Regions from separate parts of the Proteus sp. GOKU genome, predicted to be linked through region 1. Evidence: predicted binding sites of a transcription regulator. Region 1 holds the regulator's gene; each other region holds the start of a gene.
The links. Region 1 encodes PhoB, which activates phosphate uptake and scavenging genes when phosphate is short. Its sites were predicted from a motif close to CTGTCATAAAACTGNCNNAT; they were not measured.

Region 1 (2,209 bases):
ATATGACCAAGAGCAATATAGTCAAATTCAGGAAATAGCGTTGCAGAGAAAGCCTCTAAAGTACCGATATAAATTTCACGTACAGAGTCCGTTACTTTTGCACCAATGGTTGTAAGGTGACCTGTTGCAATAATCGGAATATTGACGTTCAGTTGCTTACGTAAATCAAGAGCCTCTTGATATTGAGCTTGATAATAATCAGCAATCGCTCCTTTTAGAGCATTTTGTTTTTCAGCACCTGATTGTCCACTTTTACTGCTTATCATATCTCTAGGACGTAGATAAGGGATCGCACAAAGTAGTGCGCCCGGCGTATTATCTTTTTGAGGAAGAATGAGTGGGGCTTGCGGTGTTTCAGCATGAACATTGGCAATAACCGTTGTATTTAAACATGCTAATAATGATTTAGATTCATTTAGTGTTGCGACAGAATCGTGATTACCACCTAAAATAACAAGCTGACATTGTGTATCTCGAATAGCAACAACAAAGCGGTTATAAAGCTCTCTGGCATAACTTGGGGGGGAGCCTGTATCAAAAATATCTCCTGCAACAATCAATGCATCAACTTGATAATGTTTAATTTGTGCTAATAACCAATCAAGAAATTGTTGATGCTCTTGTGCGCGAGTTTTAGTAAAAAAATATTGCCCTAAATGCCAGTCTGATGTGTGAATAATCCGCATTGCTATCCCTCTTTTTTATCTGATGAAGAGTATAGCGCACCTTACTTTTTTAGTGAAAACCCAACAATAAGCCTTCTTTTTGAGTGATATTTCACCGAAAAATGATTTATTTACCTTAACAACAGGGATCTATTTCAGTAATGTTAAGGTTAGTCATAAATCTGTCATAAAACTGCATCATAATCATTTTGACCCTCTATATACATTACACAGGATAGAGTATGGCAAGGCGTATTCTTGTTGTTGAAGATGAAACCGCAATTCGAGAGATGATCTGTTTTGTTTTAGAACAAAATGGTTTTCAACCTATTGAAGCAGAAGATTATGATTCTGCATTGAGCTTTCTTATTGATCCTTACCCTGATCTGGTTTTATTAGATTGGATGATCCCCGGTGGATCAGGCTTGCAGGTAATAAAACAGATGAAGCGGGAAAGTAATACCCGTGATATTCCAATTATTATGCTAACGGCAAAAGGGGAAGAAGAAGATAAAGTCCAAGGGCTAGAAACGGGTGCTGATGATTACGTCATTAAGCCTTTCTCACCGAAAGAGCTTGTGGCTCGTGTGAAAGCAATTTTACGACGATTATCACCAATGTCTGCGGAAGATATTATTGAATTCAATGGATTAGGGCTTGATCCTGTTTCTCATCGAGTGACGAGTCAAGATAAACCGATTGATATGGGACCCACCGAATTTAAACTCCTGCACTTTTTTATGACACATCCTGAACGCGTGTATAGCAGAGAACAACTGCTAAACTATGTTTGGGGAACAAATGTTTATGTCGAAGACCGTACTGTTGATGTGCATATTCGTCGTTTACGTAAAGCCATTGAAGAAGATGGCCATGACAGAATGATACAGACAGTACGTGGAACGGGATATCGTTTCTCTGCCCGTTTCTAAGTCAATATGGGAGTAATCGTCAGGTGTTAGAACGACTATCGTGGAAAGCCCTCGTTTGGGGGCTATGTCTATTTTGCTTACCTGCTTTTATATTATCGCTTTTTATCGGGCATCTTCCTTGGTTGCTGGTGGCATCGCTACTCAGTGCACTTGTGTGGCATGCCTATAACTTGCTGAAATTATCTAAATGGTTATGGCTAGATCGCTCAGTACTGCCTCCGGAAGGAAGAGGGGGATGGGAGCCTATTTTTTATGGTATTCGACAGACTCAACAACGCAATCGTAAACGACGCAGAGAACTAGGTGACTTAATTAAACGTTTTAGAAGTGGTGCTGAAAGCTTGCCAGATGCTGTTGTGATGATGACAAATGAAGGGAATATTTTTTGGTGTAATAGCCTTGCTCAACACTTACTCGGCTTTCGCTGGCCCGAAGATAACGGACAAAATATTTTTAACTTATTACGTTACCCTGATTTCTTGCACTATTTTACCGCAGGCGATTTTAGTCGCTCTTTAACTATTTCACTTAATAATGGCTCTATTGTTGAGTTTCGAGTGATGCCATACAGCGAAGATCAGCGCTTAATGGTGGCACGTGATGTGACAGAAA
Region 2 (2,209 bases), 200 kb from region 1:
TATCACTAATATGGGCTGCAACCTCTTGTACTGCTTGTTCTTGATGAGCGATAGACTGGCTAGCATTGTCTTTAATAATACTGTTGCCTCCTATGGCAACAACAACGAGTTCTTTCATATTTCACTCTCAATTATATTATTGGCAATTAAAGTAGAAATAACACGCCTCTACTCTTAGAGGTTGGGTTGATAAGGTCGCCATATTCGCTAACCATTTTCCCCATTTTTATTTTTAATGAGATAAACATTATTATGTTGAACAATATCTATTCATTAATTGCGCAGGATAATAGCAGAGAATGTAAATAAAACACCTATTACTCAACGATCCTCTTATTTAATTTCTGTAAATGGAATAAGGAAGAAAGGAGATGAGAGGCGTCATCAAACACATCAATAACGCCTTATTCAGTACAAATAAGCGGGATAGTTAGTACTTTTTCATTTTGCTATTTGATAAACATCCGGTTGATAAACATCAGGCATATCAGTAATTAGCATATCAACACCCCATTGCTCAAAATCTTTCACCTCTTCAGGATCATTCGGGGTATAACAATAAATTTCATAGCCTGCTTGTTTTAACCATTGCGCTTGTTCTTGCGTAAGGTACTTGTAATTACAATGCACGCTAAAACCATCAATTGCTTTTAGCGTTTCTAGCGCATTATCAGGGATCTCATCCCATAATTGCCCTCTACGAATAAAAGGCAAATATCGTTTCATAATAATAAGTGCATGTGTATCAAAAGAAGAAAATAGAATTTGCTCATTCGGAATATCTGCACTTTTTATCATGTCAGAAACCGCTAAACATAAACGCTCAACATCATCATCGGGCCACGTTTTCAGCTCAATATTAAGCTTTGTTCCTGAACGCTTAATGAGCTGCAATCCTTGTCTTAAAGAAGGAATTTTCTCACCTTGATAGAGTGAACTAAACCAACTTCCTGCATCAAGGCGATGTAAATCGTCTAAGGTATGAAAACGCACAGCACCTTGCCCATTCGTGCAACGATTAACTGTTTTATCATGAATAAGCACAGGAACATGATCCGCGGTTAATTGCACATCCGTTTCAATCCATTCGCATCCGAAATCAATCGCCATTTTAAACGCAGCCAGTGTATTTTCAGGGGCTTTTCCAGAAAAACCTCGGTGAGCAGCTATCTTCATTTCTCTCTCCTTTTCATTTGTGCCGACATCATGACAACCATTTATGACAGCAATTTGACAGTCATGCCATCAATATATCTTCATTTAATTGTCACCCTTTTGTCATAAATAACATCTAGGGTAATTCGCAGATTAGATTGCACCTTTAACTTTCGATTAAAAAGGAAATTCTGCATGTCGATAAAATCAATAACAGGTCTTGCTGTTGCGATGGCGTTATTTACTTCTCCTACACACGCAAAAACACAAATTGAATGGTGGCATGCAATGGGAGGCGCGCTTGGTCAGAAAGTCAATCAAATTGCCTCTGATTTTAACGCCAGTCAATCTGAATATGAGATAAAACCTGTTTATAAAGGCACTTACGCTGAAACGATGACCAGTGCTGTGGCTTCATTTCGTGCTAAAAACCAACCCGCTATCGTGCAAGTATTTGAAGTGGGTACAGCCAGTATGATGGGGGCTAAAAAAGCTGTTTTTCCTGTTTATCAATTAATGGAAAAAACTAACGAGCCTTTTGATCCTAATAGTTATTTATCAACTGTCACGGGTTATTACACCACCAGCGACGGCAAAATGATGTCGTTGCCATTTAATAGTTCGACTCCGGTGCTTTACTACAACAAAACACTCTTTAAAAAAGCAGGCATAGAACAACCACCAAAGACATGGAAAGAGATGGAAACTGTGTCTCAAAAGCTGCTCGATTCTGGTGTTAAATGTGGATTTACCACTACATGGCAATCGTGGACACAAATCGAAAACTTTGGCGCACGCAATAATTTACCTATAGCGACAAAAAATAACGGTTTCGATGGTTTTGATACCACCTTCTTATTTAATAAGGCACCTTTCGTCGCGCATATTCAACAAATGGCAGATTGGTCGAAATCCGGTATTTTCAAATATGGCGGACGCCAATCAGATGCAATGCCTCTATTTTATACCCAAGAGTGTGCCATGGTGATGGAATCATCCGCGGGCTTTGCGGGTATTAAAGAGAACATGAAAGGTCTTGATATTGGCGTTAGCC
Region 3 (2,209 bases), 1.0 Mb from region 1:
TGATTACCTTTGTCGTAAGCCCAGTTGAAGAAATTCAGTACTTCTTTACCTTTTTCTGCATTTTGCTGTTTCTGATGCACTAAGATAAAGGTGGTGGAAGTAATCGGCCATGCGTTTTCACCTTTCTGATTAGTCAGGTCTTGTGCAAAGCTTTTGCTCCAATCAATTTTTCTTGCTGCGGCACTAAAACTGTCTGCTGTTGGTGCGATTGCCTCACCGTCAGCGGTGACTAATTTAGTATAAGCAAGGTTGTTTTGTTTCGCGTAAGCATATTCAACATAACCAATTGAACCTGGTACACGTTGAACGAATGCCGCGATACCATCATTCCCTTTTCCACCTAAGCCTGTCGGCCATTTAACAGTAGAGCCAGCGCCTACTTCATCTTTCCATGCGCTATTTACTTTTGATAAGTAGCTAGTGAAAACGAAAGAGGTTCCTGAACCATCTGCACGGCGAATAACTGCGATATTTTGGTCTGGTAATTTTACGCCCGGATTAAGTTTAGTGATGGCAGGGTCGTTCCATTTTTGGATCTTGCCTAGGTAGATATTACCGATAGTATCGCCATCTAAGGTCAGTTCACCTGATTTGATACCAGGAATATTGACTGCCATAACAACGCCACCAATCACGGTAGGGAATTGGAATAAACCGTCAGCTTGTAATTTATCGTCTGCTAATGGCGCATCAGAAGCACCAAAATCAACGGTATTTGCAATGATTTGTTTTACACCACCAGAGGAACCAATGCCTTGGTAGTTAATTTTGTTACCCGTTTCTTTCTGATAGGAATCTGCCCATTTAGCATAAACTGGGGCAGGGAACGTTGCGCCCGCACCAGTCAGCGAGGTCGTTGCCTGTGCAGAAAGAGCGGTCATTGAAAACGCAGCGGCAATGACACTAGTCAGGGTGGTACGCATCAGTTTCATAATCCCTCCTGTGGGATAGGTAGAATAATTTTCGACATCTATCAACTTCGGTTACGGTACGCACAGACAATAGGTCAGTTTGATGACAATTAAATGTCTTAATTGTGACAGTTTTATGACAAAGCAAAAAAATGATGAAATATTTATAGGAGGAGAGAAATTAGAATGGAGATGGCGTAATAAAAAAGCACTTCAATACTTGAAATAGAGAGGACTAATCATCCTCATCTTCACGCTCTTTTAATGGGAAGTTAGCTCGAATTAATAATCCGCATTTAATGCTATCATCAAGCTCAACATAACCACCATGAGCATCCATAATACGGCGAATAATGGATAAACCTAAACCTGCACCCGTTGAACTACGCGCTTGCTCACCTTGAACAAAAGGTTGGAAAAGACGTTGTCTATCTTCTTGTGGGATACCGGGGCCATCATCTTCAACTTGGAACCAAGCATATTCTTCATTTTTGCCACTTGAAACGCTTATCCAGCCATTACCATAGCGAGTGGCATTCACAACCATATTGGTAAGTGCTCGTTTTACCGCAATAGGGTTAGCTGTGATATTAATAGGTTCAGGATGAAGATGTTCTTCACTGATTTTCCCTGAATTAGATTCGGCTGAAATGACTTCTTGCAATAGATTATTCATATCACACAGCTCTAAAGACATCTCTTTACCCGTGCGCATATAGTCTAAGAATTGCCCAATAATGGCATCACAATCTTCGATATCTTTATTGATAGAGTCTGCGAGGTAACTATCTTCGGGACTCATCATTTCCGTTGCTAGACGAATTCGAGTCAATGGCGTACGCAAATCATGGCTGACACCTGCCATAACGAGCGTTCTATCATTATCTAATGAGCGAATTCCTGATGACATCTGGTTAAAGGCACGAATAATTGAGCGCATTTCAGAAGAGCCAGATTCAGGAATAGGAGGAGGAATAACTCCTTTTCCGATGCGACGCGCTGCATATTCCACTTCATTAAGTGGGCGATTTTGAAAACGACTATAGAGCCAGAAAAAAGCGACAACGATAATAATAAAAATAATCGCTTGCCGATAAACGGGGAGTAAGAAGTTTTGCCCTAATTCAGTCAACGGAACACGTATCCAAAGCGAGGGAGACATATGTGTATTGACCCATAAAACAGGGTATTCCAGCGTATTCTCGATCCAAATTTCGGTTTCTCCCCCCAGATATTCAGTCATCTGCTCACTTAATTCATCATCTATTTTTGCCCAATACAGGCCTTCTTCAAGTGCT

Region 2: the regulator PhoB is predicted to act here: its motif matches at 1,218-1,237, upstream of ugpB (sn-glycerol-3-phosphate ABC transporter substrate-binding protein UgpB).
Region 3: the regulator PhoB is predicted to act here: its motif matches at 1,035-1,054, upstream of pstS (phosphate ABC transporter substrate-binding protein PstS).

The regions. Positions count from the first base shown of each region.
Region 1 covers NZ_CP034105.1:732,145-734,353, forward strand. Annotated here, with positions in the region: gene sbcD (exonuclease subunit SbcD) at 1-686, opposite strand, end outside; gene phoB (phosphate regulon transcriptional regulator PhoB) at 908-1,597, shown strand; gene phoR (phosphate regulon sensor histidine kinase PhoR) at 1,621-2,209, shown strand, end outside.
Region 2 covers NZ_CP034105.1:530,193-532,401, reverse strand. Annotated here, with positions in the region: gene EHE21_RS02550 (carbamate kinase family protein) at 1-118, opposite strand, end outside; gene EHE21_RS02545 (glycerophosphodiester phosphodiesterase family protein) at 442-1,176, opposite strand; gene ugpB (sn-glycerol-3-phosphate ABC transporter substrate-binding protein UgpB) at 1,351-2,209, shown strand, end outside.
Region 3 covers NZ_CP034105.1:3,875,431-3,877,639, reverse strand. Annotated here, with positions in the region: gene pstS (phosphate ABC transporter substrate-binding protein PstS) at 1-932, opposite strand, end outside; gene envZ (two-component system sensor histidine kinase EnvZ) at 1,147-2,209, opposite strand, start outside.